Regions from separate parts of the Streptomyces sp. DF42 genome, predicted to be linked through region 3. Evidence: riboswitches for the same ligand, from Rfam matches in the RefSeq annotation. Region 3 holds a riboswitch; each other region holds the start of a gene.

Region 1 (5,447 bases), 1.7 Mb from region 3:
GAGCACCACATCCTGGACCGTCCGCGCAACGCCCCGACGCGTACCGCGTTCGGTGCCGCGTGGATCTCCTGGTACTTCGTGCTGATGATCGGTGGCGGCAACGACCTGTGGGCCACGCACTTCCACCTGTCGATCAACTCGATCACCTGGTTCGTGCGCGTCGGCTTCTTCGTCGTGCCGGTCCTCGTGTTCATCGCCACCAAGCGGGTCTGCCTCGGCCTCCAGCGCCGGGACAAGGACAAGGTGCTGCACGGCCGCGAGTCGGGCATCATCAAGCGCCTGCCGCACGGTGAGTTCATCGAGGTCCACGAGCCGCTCAGCCAGGACGCGCTGCACACCCTCACGGCGCACGAGCAGTACAAGCCGGCCGAGATCGGCCCGACGACCGACGACAACGGCGTCGAGCGCAAGGTGAAGGGCTCCGAGAAGCTCCGCGCCAAGCTCAGCGAGGCGTACTTCGGCGAGGAGTCCCAGATTCCGAAGCCGACCGTCGAGGAGTACAAGGAGATCACGAGCGGCCACGGCCACCACTGATCGCTGCGGCGTCGCCACGCCACAGCAAAGGGCCCCGTCCGGTGTTCGGACGGGGCCCTTTGCCATGCCTTCCGGCTGGATAGGGTGGGGGTCGCGGACTCCGCTACGAGTTCACACACTTCTACGACACCCAGGAGCGTCCTTATGAGCGCTGTGACCCCCGCTGGAGGCGACACCGCGGCGGGCCGTTCCTGGCCCGAGGTACTGAACGCCCTGCTGTACGGCCGCGACCAGAGCGCCGACGCGACGGCATGGGCGATGGACCAGATCATGCGGGGTGAGGCGACGGACGCCCAGATCGCGGGCTTCGTCGTCGCCCTGCGCGCCAAGGGCGAGACCGTCCAGGAGATCACCGGCGTGGTCCGGGCGATGTACGAGCACGCCAAGGTGATCGAGGTGTCGGGCCGCACGGTCGACATCGTCGGCACGGGCGGCGACGGCGCCAAGACGGTGAACATCTCCACGATGTCGGCGCTCGTGGTGGCCGGCACCGGCGCGAAGGTCGTCAAGCACGGCAACCGCGCGGCCTCCTCGGCGTCCGGCTCCTCGGACGTCCTGGAGAAGCTGGGAGTCAACCTCGACCTCACGCCCGTGCGGGTGGCCGAGGTGGCCGAGGAGGCGGGCATCACGTTCTGCTTCGCGGTGAAGTTCCACCCGGCGCTGCGTCATGTCGCCGCCGCCCGCGGCCAGTTGGGCATCCGGACGGTGTTCAACGCGCTGGGCCCGCTGACCAACCCGGCGAAGGTCAAGGCCCAGGCGGTCGGCGTCGCCGACCCCCGGCTGGCGCCGATGATCGCGGGCGTCCTGGCCGAGCGCGGCAACTCCTCGCTCGTCTTCCGCGGCGACGACGGCCTCGACGAACTGACCACGACGGCCACCTCCCATGTCTGGATCGTCCGGGACGGCAAGGTCGCCGAGGAGTCCTTCGACCCCCGTGACGTCGGCCTCGAACTGGTGCCGGTGCAGGCCCTGCGCGGCGCCGACCCGTCGTTCAACGCGGAGGTCGCCCGCAGGCTCCTGGACGGTGAGACGGGCCCGGTCCGCGACGCCGTACTGCTGAACTCGGCGGCGGCGCTCGTGGCGCTCGATCCGGGCTCCGGGACGCTCGCCGAGCAGCTGCGGGCCGGGATGGACAGGGCGGCGGAGTCGATCGACTCGGGCGCGGCCAAGCGGACGCTGGAGCGCTGGGTGGCGGTCAGCAACCGCTGAGGAGTGACGCGGGGCGCAGTCCACGATCCGGACTGCGCCTTGCGGACCGAAGATCGTATGGCAGGATGTCCTACCAGGTCATGAGTGACAGTCATGAGGCCCCGGCCGACTGTCCGGCAACCCTCCGTCCGTGGCGGGGTGCCCCGGGTGAAGACCAGGCCGTGCACAACAAGGTGTGCGGCAAGCGCGGACCCCTCCCACAGCCAGGGGTCCTGGTCGTCGAGGAGTCTTCTGTGAGCAAGCGAATGCGATAGGGCGTAGTGCCCCGCCCCCGCGTACCCCTTTTCACTTTCCTTGCCTCTCACGGGAGTTCCCCATGTCTGTCTCCTCTGCTGCCGTCGCCCAGACCATTTGTGCCCCGCTGCCCGTTCTGGGCCGGGATGTCACCGTCCCGCTCGTGACGGGCGGCGAGGTCACCTACGCCGCGCTCGACTATGCGGCCAGCGCCCCCGCCCTCCAGCGGGTCTGGGACGACGTGGCGGCCTACGCCCCGTACTACGGCAGTGTCCACCGCGGCGCCGGATACCTCTCCCAGCTGTCGACCGACCTGTTCGAGAACGCCCGCAGGACGGTTGCGGAGTTCCTCGACTGCCGCCCCGACGACCAGCTGGTCTTCACCCGCTCCACGACGGACTCGCTCAACCTCCTCGCCGCCGCGCTCCCCGCCGACTGCCAGGTCTTCGTCTTCGAGACCGAGCACCACGCCAGCCTGCTCCCGTGGAAGGACGCCCGGGTCACCTACCTCGACGCCCCGCGCACCCCGCGGCAGGCCGTCGAGACCCTGGAGCGCGCCCTCGCCGACCGCACTGCATCCCCCCAGGACGGGTACGGCCCGGCACTGGTCTGCGTGACCGGCGCCTCGAACGTCACCGGCGAGCTGTGGCCGGTGCGCGAGCTGGCGGCGGCCGCGCACGCCCACGGCGCCCGCATCGTCCTGGACGCGGCCCAGCTCGCCCCCCACCACCCGGTCTCCGTGCGGGACCTCGACGTCGACTGGGTCGCCTTCTCCGGCCACAAGCTGTACGCGCCCTTCGGCTCCGGCGTGCTGGCCGGCCGCGCCGACTGGCTCCGGGCCGCCGACCCCTACCTCGCGGGCGGCGGCGCCAGCCGCAAGGTCACGCGGCGCGAGGACGGGGGAGTGGACGTGGAGTGGCACGAGAGCGCCGCCCGCCACGAGGCCGGCTCCCCGAACGTGATCGGCGTCCACTCCATCGCGTCGGCCTGCAAGGCCCTCACCGAGGCCGGCTTCGACACGCTGGTCGCCCGCGAGCAGGACCTGATCGAGAAGGTGAAGGCGGGCCTCGCCGAAGTCCCGGAGGTCCGGATCCTCTCCCTCTTCGGCGACGACGCGCCCCGGGTCGGCGTGATCTCCTTCGTCGTCGAGGGCTGGAACAGCTCGCACTTCGCCGCCGCGCTCTCCGCCGAGTACGGCATCGGCGTCCGCGACGGCCTCTTCTGCGCCCACCCGCTGGTCCGCACCCTGCTGGGCAGCGACCCGCAGACCCAGGGGGAGTGCGGCGCCCCCGAGGCCGCGCCCGGCGAGAAGTCCCTCAACGCGATCCGGGTGAGCTTCGGCGCCGGCACCCCCGACGAGCACGTCGAGCGCTTCGTCAACGCCGTGAAGGAGCTGGTGAGCGACGGCGCGAAGTGGCGGTACCACACGGAGGAAGGCCGCTGCGTCCCCGCGGTCTGAGCCGGGCTACGCCTTCGGGCGGTGTCCGCGACCGGTCAGGAGTCCAGGCCGATCGCGAACGCCGCCTCCAGGTCGTGCTGCGAGTAGGTCCTGAACGCCACGTGCGTGTCCGTTCCCTCCACGCCGGGGATTTTGCTGATGCGGCCCGGGATGACCTCGGCCAGGTCCTCGTGCTGCTTGACCCGGACCATCGCGATCAGGTCGTAGGTACCGGTGACCGAGAAGACCTCGCTCACCGATTCCAGCGCCGCGATCGACTCCGCGATCTCGGGGATCCGGTCCACGCTGGTCTTGATCAGGACGATCGCGGTGATCACGGCTGGTTCTCTCCCTCGGGGGCCGGAGCTGGGGCGGACTTCACTGTAGTCGCCCGGCCGTCTCCCATCACCGCCCTTCCGAGGCCGCCCCTCGGGCCCTCGCTGCGTCCGAAGCGGACCCAGGCCAGGACGAAGCCCAGGCCGAAGCCCACCAGGTGGGCCAGATAGGCCACCCCCGGGCCCGCGGGCGCCCGCCCGGCCGCCAGCCACTGCAGGGCCGCCCAGAAGGGCAGCACGACCCAGGCGGGCAAGCGCACGGGGAGGAAGAAGAGGAACGGGAGCAGGCTTGTGACCCGGGCCCCGGGGAACAGGTACAGAAACGCGCCCAGGACCGCCGAGATCGCCCCGGACGCGCCGACCAGGGACTGCTCGGACGTGGCGTTGGCCGCCGCGTACCCCAGCAGGGCGAGGTAGCCGCAGCAGACGTAGAACACGGTGAACCGCAGTGGGCCCACGCGTTGCTCCGTCATCACGCCGAAGACGTAGAGGAACAGCATGTTGCCCAGCAGGTGCACCCAGCTGCCGTGGACGAACAGGGCCGTGGCGGGGGTCAGGGCGGCCCTCGGGGAGCCCTGGAACAGCTCGGCCGGGACCACGCCCCAGCGGTGGAAGTAGGCGCGCTGGGCGGCGACCAGCGCGTCCCCGGAGCCGTAGGCCGGATTCAGGCCCGCGGCCGGACCGGTCACGAAGGCCAGGAAGCACAGGGTGATCAGCGCGTATGTCACGGGCGCCGCAGGGCGCCGGATCACTCTGCTGACGGTCGGGCTCCAGTTGCTGATCATGGACACAGAGCATGACGTAACGGGACGCAGCAGCACAGACCGCCTCGCCGCCCTGGACGGGCGGGCGGCGAGTCCTCGCCAGGCCGTAGGGTTACGAGCCATACGCCCAGGGAATCTGGGGCGTCACTGACAATGGAAGCCCAGAAGGAAAGAGCACAGGCACGATGACGGTTCCCCTGCCGACCGCCTCCACGCGGTGGCGCTGCACCCTCTGCGGCAACCTCACGCGCTTCGACGTGACCCGCTCGTCCAAGGTCGTCGAGTACGTCCACCTCGATCTGGCGGGCGACCCGAAGGTCGAGGAGCGCGAGGTGGTCAGTGAGACCATCGAGTCGGTGCGCTGCCGGTGGTGCAACGCGGTGGACCAGGTGGAACTCGTGGACAGGCCGGGCGCCGACTCCTGAGCGGAGCGGCCCCACAGGTATTGGGGTGTGACGGATGGCGGAGACCACAGGCGGGGGGCCGGGCGACGGCACCGCCGAGGTGCTTGACCGTCCGCTGCCCGACGGGGTGCGCCGCAGGGTCGTCCAGATCGTCTCGGACGGGTTCGGCGGGCTCACCGTCGGCGAACTGCCCGCACAGCTCAGGCAGTACGCCCGCTTCGCGCCGAACCGGCGGGCCAAGTTCGCGGGCAACGCGATGGCGGCCGCACTGGAGACCGATCCGCTGTTCCGGCAGCGCATCGGGGAGAAGCTGAGAGAGGTCCAGCCGGAACTCACAGGCGCTCTCGACTCCGGCTCGCCGCCCCCGGCCGCGGATCCGCTCGATGTGGCGGCCGCGGCCTATGTTCTGCGGCCCACCGGTTGGGTCAAGCTCGTCACCGCGGCCGGCGAGGAGGCCCAGCGGGCCGATGCCGAGCGCGCCGACGAGGAGAGCCGGGCCGAGCTGGAGCGGCTGCGCGAGGAGCTCGAC
Region 2 (5,447 bases), 5.1 Mb from region 3:
GACGGCAGCCAGGAGTTGGCGAAGATCACCGGCGTGTTCGACAACGCGCCCTACAAGGTGAAGTTCGCCCGGTTCACCTACGGCCCGCCGCTCGTGCAGGCCGCCGCGTCGGGCGACATCGACCTCGGCAGCGTCGGCGACGTACCGCCGATCACCGGCGCAGCGAAGGAGTACGGCTTCAAGGTCGTCGCCGTCAACCGCTCGCTCACGCCCGATCAGGCGGTGGAGAACATCATCGTGCCGAAGGGCTCGACACTGAAGTCGGCCGCCGATCTCAAGGGCAGGAAGATCGCTGTTCCGCAGGGCAGTTCGGCCCACGGCCTGGCCCTGAACGCGCTGAAGAGCGTCGGCCTCACCCCCAAGGACGTGAAGCTGGTCTTCCTCGACCCGGCGGCCGGCGCGACGGCGTTCAACACGGGCAAGGTGGACGCCTGGTCGATCTGGAACCCGCAGTCGGCGATCGCGGTGAAGAACGGCGCGCGGATCCTGGTGAAGGGTCTCCCGCCGATCGACCAGACGAGCAGCTACTACGTCGCCACTGACACCTCGCTGAAGGACAAGACCAAGCGTGCGGCTCTCACGGACGTCCTGAAGAGGCTGTCGCGGGAGTTCGCCTGGGCCGTCAAGAACCCCGACAAGTACGCGCAGGCGCTCTCGAAGGAGCAGGGCATCCCGCTGGCCGACGCCAAGACGTCCCTGGCCGCCTACTCGAACCGGGTGACCCCGGTGGAGCAGTCGGACATCGAACTGGAGCAGAAGCTCGCGGACGCCTTCCTCGACGCGGGCCAGATCACCAAGAAGGTCGACGTCACGTCGATCACCGACAACCTCCTCCCGGCCGGTTACGACAGCTCCAAGCTGAAGGTCACCTCATGAGCGGGGGACGGCGGCTCCACCTCAACGCCTTCCTCATGGAGGCGGGGCACCACGAGGCGGCGTGGCAGCTCCCGCACAGCAACCCCCGGGCGGACTTCGACCTGCGGCACTGGATCGAGCTGGCGCAGCTGGCCGAGAGCGCCAAGTTCGACTCGTTGTTCCTCGCGGACGGCCCGGCCCTCATCGGCACCGGCGAGTTCCGGCCGCCGGGCCAGCTCGAGCCGCTGACCCTGCTGACCGCGCTGTCCCAGGCGACCAGCAGGATCGGCCTGATCGCGACCGTGTCGTCGACGTACAACGAGCCGTACAACCTCGCCCGCCGGCTCGCGTCCGTCGACCACGTCAGCGGCGGCCGCGCCGGCTGGAACATCGTCACCTCGGCAGGGGCGGACGAGGCGGCCAACTTCGGCCTCGACGACCGCCCCGGCCACGCGGAACGCTACGCCCGTGCCGACGAGTTCCTGAAGGTCGCCAAGGCGCTGTGGGACAGCTGGGAGTCCGAGGCCGTCGTCGCGGACAGGGCCACCGGACGCTACGCCGACCCCGGTCGGCTGCACCGGCTCGACCACCAGGGCAGGTACTTCAAGGTGGCCGGCCCGCTCAACGTCGAGCGCCCGCCGCAGGGGCACCCGCTGCTCGTCCAGGCCGGCTCCTCCGAGGACGGCAAGGACTTCGCGGCCCGCCACGCCGAGGCCATCTTCACCGCCCACACGACGTACGAGCGCGCGGCCGCCTTCTACGCCGACATCAAGGCACGGACCAGGGCCACGGGCCGCGACCCGGACGGCGTGATCGTCCTGCCCGGGATCGTCCCGTACATCGGCTCGACCGAGAAGGAGGCCCGGGCGCTTGCGCGGCAGTTCGACGAGTTGCGCGTTCCGGAGTACGGGCTGCGTCAGCTGGCCGCCGTGTTCGAGACCGAGCCGTCGGTCTTCGAACTCGATGAGCCCCTGCCGGACTTCATCCTCGCCAGACCGAAGCTGGAAGGCTCGCAGAGCCGCTCCGACCTGATCATCGATCTCGCAGTGCGCGAGCAGCTGACGGTCCGGCAGATCATCTCCCGGCTCGGCGGCGGGCGCGGCCACTTCGAGTTCGTCGGCACACCCGAGCAGATCGCGGACACGATCACCGCCTGGTTCGAGGGCGGTGCCGCGGACGGGTTCAACATCATGGCGCCCGCCCTGCCGTCGGGTCTCGCGGCCTTCGTGGAGCATGTGCTGCCGATCCTGCGCGGCAAGGGGCTGTTCCGCGAGGAGTACGAAGGCACGACCCTGCGCGAGCACTACGGGCTCCCGGTCCCGGCGAACCAGTTCCATGCCTGACCCGCTCGCGACTCCCGCCGCTTTCCGGAGCGGCGGGAGTCCGCCCGCACTGCGGGTCGAGGGCCTTCGCAAGACGTACGAAGACGGCTTCACCGCGGTCGCCGGGCTCGACCTGGAGATACCGGACGGCGCCTTCTTCGGCCTGCTCGCCCGAACGGCGCCGGGAAGACCACGCTGATCGGCTCGCTGTGCAACATCGTCCGACCCACCGCAGGCACGCTCTCCGTCTTCGGCCACGACCACCGCAGCCGTCAGGCCCGGAGGCGCCTCGGTCCGGCCGCTCAGGAGATCAACGTCGACCGGTCCCTGTCCATCCGGCAGATCCTGATCTACCACGCCGAATACCACGGCATCGGCCGGAAGGCGGCCGCCCGGCGCGCCGACGAACTGCTCGCCCTGTTCCGCCTCGACGACAAGGCCGATGCACGCGCCTACGAACTCTCCGGCGGCATGCAACGGCGCCTCGTCCTCGCGCGGGCCCTCATGCACCGGCCCCGCCTGCTCATCCTCGACGAGCCGACGGCCGGTGCCGACGTCGAGCTGCGCTCGGAGATCTGACGGGTCGTCCAGGGCCTCAACTCCGCAGGCACCACTGTGCTGTTGACGACTCACTACATGGAGGAGGCGGAGACCGTGTGTGGCGAGATCGCGCTGCTGCGCGCGGGCCGGATCGTCGACCGCGGCTCCGCCGCCTCGCCTGGAGGCCGCCGGAGCGGCCGGCCGGATCCTGGACCGGACGGCCCCCACCGCTCGCCTGCCTTTCCATCTGCTGGACCGGCGTTGACAAATGTTCGGGCCGTTGTTTTAACTACCGTTCAGAACGGTCATGAGCGTCAGCGACAAGCCCTGGCTTGCTGACCGGCAACCCTCCCACCGCGGTGGGGTGCCCCAGGTGACGACCCGGCCGATGAAGTTTCGGTAAGCGCGAGGCCCACAGGGCCGGAAGAGTGACGGTGACGCCATGTACGCAGCTCCCAGGACGGCCGCACGCCGCTCCCAGGGCTGCGTCCCGTCGTATGCGAACCTGCTCGTCGGCGATCGTGCCGTCGATCTGCTCCGCGTGAACAGCGCACTGTGTACCGCACCGGCCCGCGCCCGCTGTCGGGGCTGACCTCTCTCAGCAGCCCCCGCACTTCCTGACGAACACCGCGACCGCGGTGTGCCGTCGTCCTCCCCGCCCCCGGTACCCGCCGTCGCGTGCGCCGCCGCATGCCGCCGTGCTTCCGGGAGGTCCGACCCAGCCGGAGCCCACCATGAGTGAACCCCCTGGTGCCACCGTCGCCCTCGCCGAGCCGCCGATCACCGACGGTCCGTCAAAACCTTTCACTGCCCAGCGAGTTCTTCCGTTGCGACGGCCAGGCCGCTGGATCGTCACCGCGGTCGTACTCGTCCTGGTCGCCCAGTTCGTGCACGGACTGGTGACCAACCCCTTCTACCAGTGGGACCGCTGGAGCTACTGGTTCCTGCGCCCCACCATCCTCGACGGCCTGCTGATCACCCTCGAAGTCACCGCCTACAGTGCGGTGCTGGGCCTTGTCGGCGGCATCGTGCTCGCACTGGGCCGGCTCTCGAAGAGCCCGGTGCTGCGCGCGGTCAGCTGGACCTACGTCTGGGCGCTGCGCTCTATCCCGCTCATCGTGGTGCTGATCTTCCTCTACAACTTCAGTGCCCTGTACAAGACGGTGAGCGTCGGTATCCCCTTCGGGCCGGCCTTCTTCTCCTTCGACGAGTCGAGACTCGCCACCGACATGGTCGTCGCCGTCATCGGCCTCAGCCTCAACGAGGCGGCCTACGCGGCCGAGGTCGTACGCGGCGGCATCCTCTCCGTCGACCAGGGCCAGCACGAGGCTGCCGCCGCGCTCGGCCTGCCCAAGAGCTACCAGTTCCGCAGGATCGTCTTCCCGCAGGCGCTGCGCTCGATCATCCCGAACTACGTCAACCAGCTCATCGGCCTGATCAAGGGCACCTCACTGGTCTTCTACGTCTCCCTGCTCGACCTGTTCGGCTCCGCGCAGACCATGGGGTCCACCTACCCCGGCGACATCGTGCCGCTGCTGCTGGTCGTCACCGTCTGGTACCTGATCCTGACCAGCATCGTGTCCGTCGTGCAGTTCTACGTCGAGCGGCACTACGCCCGCGGTGCCACCCGCAGCCTGCCGCCGACGCCACTGCAGAAGCTCCGCACCGGTCTCTGCGACCTGCGGGCCCGCATCCGCCGGGAGGCCGCCGTATGACCGCCGAGACGCTCGAAGCCGTGGAGGACGTCGAGGCCGCCACCGTCGAGGTCCACGACGTGCACAAGTGGTACGGCACCCACCGGGTACTGGACGGCGTCGACCTGACCGTCCGCCCCGGCGAGGTCACCGTCATCCTGGGCCCCTCCGGCTCCGGCAAGTCCACCCTGCTGCGGGTCATCAACCACCTGGAGAAGCCCGAGATCGGTTACGTCAGCATCAACGGCGAGCTGATCGGCGTGAAGCGGCACGGCGACCGCCTGAAGGAGCTGAGCGAGTGGGCCATCCTCACCCAGCGCGGGCGGATCGGGTTCGTCTTCCAGAACTTCAACCTGTTCCCGCACCTGACCGTCCTGGACAACGTGGCCGCCGCCCCCGTCGCCACCGGAAAGCTTGGCAAGCCCGAGGCGCAGCAACTGGCCAAGGAACTCCTCGAACGCGTCGGCCTCGGCGAACGCGTCGGCGCCTACCCGCGGCAACTGTCCGGCGGCCAGCAACAGCGCGTCGCCATAGCCCGCGCCCTCGCCCTGCGCCCCGGCGTCATCCTCTTCGACGAGCCCACCTCCGCCCTCGACCCCGAACTGGTCGGCGAAGTCCTCGCTGTCATCAAGGACCTGGCCACCAGCGGCACAACACTCGTCATCGTCACCCACGAAATCGGCTTCGCCCGCGAGATCGCCGACCGGGTCGTCTTCCTCGACGGCGGAAAGATCATCGAGCAGGGCCCGCCCGCCGAGGTCCTCGACAAACCCCGGCACGAGCGGACCAGGGACTTCCTCAGCAAGGTCCTCTGACCTGCCGCATCCCCAAGACCTCCCCCCCACGCCACCCTCATCACCTCCAGCGACAAGGAACGGCCATGCCCACCCACTTCACCCGACGCAGCCTGATACGCGGCATCACCGCGGCGACCGCCGTCGCCTACCTCGCCACCGGGCTCGCCGCCTGCGGTGGCAACAGCGACGCGGCCACCACCACCGAAGCCGCCAAGTCCGGCGAGGTCGTCATCGGACGG
Region 3 (5,447 bases):
GGTGCCGCGGATCTTGTTGACGACCAGGGTCGACAGGGCCTCGCCCTCGACGTCCTCGGCGATGATCAGCAGCGGCTTGCCCGACTGCATGACCTTCTCCAGGAGCGGGAGCAGGTCCTTGACGGAGCCGATCTTGGAGTTGGCGATCAGGATGTACGGGTCGTCGAGCGACGCCTCCATCCGCTCCATGTCGGTGGCGAAGTACGCCGAGATGTAGCCCTTGTCGAAGCGCATACCCTCGGTGAGCTCCAGCTCCAGACCGAAGGTCTGGGACTCCTCGACGGTGATGACGCCTTCCTTGCCGACCTTGTCCATCGCCTCGGCGATGAGCTCGCCGATCTGGGTGTCGGCGGCGGAGATGGAGGCCGTCGAAGCGATCTGCTCCTTGGTCTCCACGTCCTTGGCCTGCTCAAGGAGGGCACCGGAGACGGCCTCGACGGCCTTCTCGATACCGCGCTTGAGGGCCATCGGGTTGGCGCCGGCGGCTACGTTGCGCAGGCCTTCCTTGACGAGGGCCTGGGCGAGAACGGTCGCGGTGGTCGTACCGTCACCGGCGACGTCGTCCGTCTTCTTGGCGACTTCCTTGACCAGCTCGGCGCCGATCTTCTCGTACGGGTCCTCGAGCTCGATCTCCTTGGCGATGGAGACACCATCGTTGGTGATCGTGGGGGCGCCCCACTTCTTCTCGAGGACGACGTTGCGGCCCTTGGGGCCGAGCGTCACCTTCACGGCGTCCGCGAGCTGGTTCATGCCGCGCTCGAGGCCGCGCCGCGCCTCCTCGTCGAACGCGATGATCTTGGCCATGTGAAGTGGTCCCTCCAGGACTGGGGGTGATTCCTTCGGACCGCGCCCGCGCCCGCGACGGACGGCTCGCCGGCCTTGTGGTTCCTTGCCCCACCCGGCCTGCGGGCCTCACCGACCCGGTCCTTCGTTGTCACTCTCACCTTCAGAGTGCTAACGCAATGATTAGCACTCGCCCCCTGCGAGTGCAAGCGCCTCCCGGGGATCGGGCGCGTGACCGCGTGGGCCCGGCCCGGATCCTCCGGGCATGCCGAAGGGCCCGCACCCTGAGGCGCGGGCCCTTCGATCAAGAAAGAAGAACGTCGCTGCAGTAACCCGGCGCGTGCTTCAGCCGGCCGCGAGCCGGACCATGTCCGCCTGCGGCCCCTTCTGGCCTTGCGAGATCTCGAAATCGACCCGCTGACCCTCTTCCAGGGTGCGGTAGCCGTCCATCTGAATCGCACTGTAGTGGACGAAAACATCCGCACCACCGTCGACCGCGATGAAGCCGTACCCCTTCTCCGCGTTGAACCACTTGACGGTGCCCTGAGCCATGCCTAACTCCCCTATTACTGGCCCTTGCACAGATCCGCACTTCGCGGATCCGGGTCAGACCTCACCCCCCACGGTTGGGGGCGTGCGCCGGAACGCGTCGACCGCGGCCGAATGTATCTGTCCAACTGCCGTCTGCAACAGGTCAATCGGACGAGAAATCCGGGCACGACCGGTCGGGAATTTACTGAGAATTCGCCCGAATTCAGGGCAAGTCGGGCCCCACAAAAGGAGCATAAGGCGCAAAAAACCTGCACACTTTGGCTGCTTCTAGTTGCCTGGAAAGAGAGAACTCATATGCATCCGGCATACGGAGCCAAGCGGGTTCCCCAACTGTACCGTGCTCAACCATGCAGAATTGCCCCCTCCGTTTCTCTCGCGGAGGGGGCAATTCGATGAACTCTCGGTAACCGACATTGCCGACGGTAATAATCGGGTCGTTCGACCTGTTCCGGGTCAGCCTCCGGCAACGGCCGGGATGATCGAGACGCCCGCACCGTCCGGCGTCACCGTCTCCAGCCCCTGCTCGAAGCGGACGTCGTCGTCATTCACGTACACATTGACGAAGCGACGCAGCTTGCCCTGGTCGTCGAGAACGCGCGCGGCGATACCCGTGTGCTTCTTCTCCAGGTCGGCGATGACCTCGCCGAGGTTGGCCCCTTCAGCGGCGACCTCGGCCTGGCCCCCGGTGTAGGTGCGCAGGATGGTGGGGATGCGGACGGAAACGCTCATGTTCAAACCTCCGGTCAGGTACGCGCCCTCGGGGGCGCGGGGCTGTGTTCGATGTGCGGCTACCGCCACGCGGGCGCGACCAGCCCCCAGCGGCCCGCAGACAAGAACAGCTACACGAGCCCAGCGTCGCGGAACGACTCCAGGTTGGGACGAATCGTCGCGGTCAGCCCCGTGCCGGCCACCGCGTCCAACGTCTTGAGACCGTCACCGGTGTTCAGGACGACCGTCGTCAGGGTCGGGTCCAGCAGACCGTTCTCGATCAGCTTCTTCGTCACGCCGACCGTCACCCCGCCGGCGGTCTCCGCGAAGATGCCCTCGGTCTGGGCGAGCAGCCGAATCGCGTCGACGACCTGCTCGTCGTTCACGTCCTCCACCGCACCGCCGGTGCGACGGGCGATGTCGAGGACATAAGGACCGTCCGCCGGGTTGCCGATCGCCAGCGACTTGGCGATGGTGTTCGGCTTCTGCGGCCGCACGACGTCGTGGCCCGCCTTGTAGGCGACCGACACCGGCGAGCAGCCCTCGGCCTGCGCACCGAAGATCTTGTACGGCTTGTCCGCGACGAGCCCGAGCTTGATCAGTTCCTGCAGGCCCTTGTCGATCTTCGTGAGCTGGGAGCCGGAGGCGATCGGGACGACCAGTTGGTCCGGGAGCTGCCAGCCGAGCTGCTCGCAGATCTCGTACGCGAGGGTCTTGGAGCCCTCGGCGTAGTACGGCCGCAGGTTGACGTTGACGAAGCCCCAGCCCTCGCCGGCCGGGTCGCCGATCAGCTCGGAGCAGAAGCGGTTCACGTCGTCGTAGTTGCCCTCGATGCCGACGAGCTCGCCGCCGTAGACCGCGGCCATGACGACCTTGCCCTGCTCCAGGTCGTGCGGGATGAAGACGCAGGAGCGGAAGCCGGCGCGGGCGGCGGCGGCACCCACCGCACCGGCGAGGTTGCCGGTGGAGGAGCAGGAGAGAGTGGTGAAGCCGAAGGCGCGCGCGGCCTCGATGGCCTGGGCGACGACGCGGTCCTTGAAGGAGTGCGTCGGGTTGCCGGAGTCGTCCTTCACGAAGAGCTTGCCGGCGTCGACGCCCAGCTCACGCGCCAGGTTGTCGGCCTTGACGAGCTTGGTCCAGCCGGGGTTGATGTTCGGCTTGTCCGCCACGTCCGCGGGGACGGGCAGCAGCGGCGCATAGCGCCAGATGTTCGCGGGACCCGCCTCGATCTGCTTGCGGAGCTCCTCGGTGTCGTAGGCCGAGAAGTCGTACGCGATCTCGAGCGGGCCGAAACACTCCTCGCAGGCGAAGACCGGACCGAGGGGTACCCGGTGACCGCACTCCCGGCACGAGAGAGCCGCGGCGGGACCCAGATCGACGGTGTTCGTGGTGCTTGCAACAGTCTGCGCAGCCATGTGAGGCGAGGCCCTTTCTCCTCATCTTCCTCACGACGCATCTCGTCGTGAGACGGATTTGGCACCTTCCCTAGCCGGGAGCCTCGCGGAATGATCAATATCGATCTACGAGAACCGACTGGAGGGTTGCCGGGGCTTCATCGGGCCGTATCCCTCTGCCCCTCTGGATGAGCGGTATGTAGTTGTTGAACTCGTTGAACGCGGGGACGACCCCCGACATGCGATGGTCATCAGCGTTGTTCAAGACTGTAACCGAAGGCCAGGACAGTTGAGATAGCCGTCCGATGCGCGAGATGGATCACACAGAATCCACGCTCGCCGAGAGAACGCAAAGGAGCCGCCTACGTGCTGGAAGAAGTCGAGCGCTGGCTGAGCACCCGCTCCTGGTCCCTCACCGATCGCCCGCTGCACCAGATTCTCGCCGCTAAACAGCGCACGGGCCAGTCGGTCAGTGTCGTGCTGCCCGCGCTCAACGAGGAGGAGACCGTCGGCGACATCGTCGCGGTCATCCGTCACGACCTCATGCAGCAGGTCCCGCTCGTCGACGAGATCGTGGTCGTCGACTCCGGGTCCACCGACCGCACCTCCGAGGTCGCCGCGGCGGCCGGGGCCAGGGTCGTCCACCGAGACGACGTCCTGCCCCGCCTCCCGGCCGTCCCCGGCAAGGGCGAGGTGCTGTGGCGTTCGCTGCTCGTCACGAGCGGGGACATCGTCTGCTTCATCGACGCCGACCTGAAGGAGTTCTCCTCCGACTTCGTCTACGGGATCGTCGGCCCGCTGCTCACCGACCCCGGGATCGACCTGGTCAAGGGCATGTACGACCGCCCCCTGGGAGGCGCGGCGGGCCAGGGCGGCCGGGTCACCGAACTCATGGCGCGCCCGCTGCTGAACATGCACTGGCCGCAGCTGGCCGGCTTCGTGCAGCCGCTCGGCGGCGAGTACGCGGCCCGCCGCAGCCTGCTGGAACAGCTTCCCTTCCCCGTCGGGTACGGCGTCGAGCTGGGCATGCTGATCGACGCCCTGCATCTGGTGGGCCTCGACGCGCTCGCCCAGGTGGACGTCGGTGTGCGCAAGCACCGGCACCAGGACGGGCAGGCGCTCGGCAGGATGTCCGCCACGATCTACCGCACGGCGCAGCTGAGACTGGCCCGCGGTCACCTGATCCGGCCGTCGTTGACCCAGTTCGAGCGGAGCGAGGACGGTTTCGAGCCGCGCACCTACTCCGTGGACACGGAGGAGCGGCCGCCGATGCTGGAGATCGCCGAGTACGCGTCACGCAAGGTCGCCTGACGGAGTCGCCCGACGGATGCGCGTCACGGTGCGTATACGGTCCGCCCCGAACCGCTACCAAACGTTTGAGCGTTTCCGGGCCGGGCTAGGTTGAGGTCTATGGCTTCCACGCAGGGCGCTGCTCATCAGGTGCATCAGGTGCTGGTCGCGTCCAATCGCGGCCCGGTCTCGTACGAAGTGCGGGAGGACGGCTCGCTGCTCGCCAAGCGCGGCGGCGGCGGGCTGGTCTCCGGTCTGTCCGCGATCGGGCCGGACGCGGGCGCCCTGTGGGTGTGCTCGGCGCTGAGCGACGGCGACCGGGAGGCGGTACGGCGCGGGGAGGGCGAGGCCGGCGTGCGGATGCTCGCCGTCCCGGCCGACGTGCACGCCGACGCGTACAACGGCATCGCGAACTCGGTCCTCTGGTTCGTCCACCACATGCTGTACCAGACACCGCTGGAGCCGGTCTTCGACGCGGAGTTCCGGCGGCAGTGGGCGTCGTACGAGACCTACAACCGGGCCTTCGCCGAGGCACTGGCCGAGGAGTCGGCCGAGGGGGCCGCGGTCCTCGTGCAGGACTATCACCTGTGTCTGGTGCCGGGGATGCTGCGCCGGCTGCGGCCTGACCTCAGGATCGGACACTTCTCGCACACGCCGTGGGCTCCGGTGGACTACTTCCGGATGCTGCCGGACGACATCGCCGAGCAGCTTCTGCGCGGC

What was found. A riboswitch is a leader RNA that binds a small molecule or an ion and turns the genes downstream of it on or off. The one in region 3 is predicted to bind S-adenosylmethionine.
Region 1: another riboswitch for S-adenosylmethionine. It lies ahead of ACYUED_RS11955 (aminotransferase class V-fold PLP-dependent enzyme); the one in region 3 lies ahead of thrC (threonine synthase).
Region 2: another riboswitch for S-adenosylmethionine. It lies ahead of ACYUED_RS43135 (amino acid ABC transporter permease); the one in region 3 lies ahead of thrC (threonine synthase).

Annotation. Positions count from the first base shown of each region.
Region 1 covers NZ_CM177859.1:2,606,853-2,612,299, reverse strand. Annotated here, with positions in the region: gene qcrB (cytochrome bc1 complex cytochrome b subunit) at 1-534, shown strand, start outside; gene trpD (anthranilate phosphoribosyltransferase) at 679-1,743, shown strand; SAM riboswitch class IV at 1,820-1,936, shown strand; gene ACYUED_RS11955 (aminotransferase class V-fold PLP-dependent enzyme) at 2,060-3,436, shown strand; gene ACYUED_RS11950 (Lrp/AsnC family transcriptional regulator) at 3,472-3,753, opposite strand; gene ACYUED_RS11945 (rhomboid family intramembrane serine protease) at 3,750-4,535, opposite strand; gene ACYUED_RS11940 (hypothetical protein) at 4,700-4,939, shown strand; gene ACYUED_RS11935 (NYN domain-containing protein) at 4,974-5,447, shown strand, end outside.
Region 2 covers NZ_CM177859.1:9,379,509-9,384,955, forward strand. Annotated here, with positions in the region: gene ACYUED_RS43115 (aliphatic sulfonate ABC transporter substrate-binding protein) at 1-876, shown strand, start outside; gene ACYUED_RS43120 (LLM class flavin-dependent oxidoreductase) at 873-2,198, shown strand; gene ACYUED_RS43125 (hypothetical protein) at 2,191-2,376, shown strand; gene ACYUED_RS43130 (ATP-binding cassette domain-containing protein) at 2,394-2,756, shown strand; SAM riboswitch class IV at 3,021-3,129, shown strand; gene ACYUED_RS43135 (amino acid ABC transporter permease) at 3,452-4,432, shown strand; gene ACYUED_RS43140 (amino acid ABC transporter ATP-binding protein) at 4,429-5,226, shown strand; gene ACYUED_RS43145 (ABC transporter substrate-binding protein) at 5,292-5,447, shown strand, end outside.
Region 3 covers NZ_CM177859.1:4,299,527-4,304,973, forward strand. Annotated here, with positions in the region: gene groL (chaperonin GroEL) at 1-804, opposite strand, end outside; gene ACYUED_RS19460 (cold-shock protein) at 1,129-1,335, opposite strand; gene ACYUED_RS19465 (MoaD/ThiS family protein) at 1,789-2,064, opposite strand; gene thrC (threonine synthase) at 2,175-3,458, opposite strand; SAM riboswitch class I at 3,477-3,632, opposite strand; gene ACYUED_RS19475 (glucosyl-3-phosphoglycerate synthase) at 3,804-4,748, shown strand; gene ACYUED_RS19480 (alpha,alpha-trehalose-phosphate synthase (UDP-forming)) at 4,848-5,447, shown strand, end outside.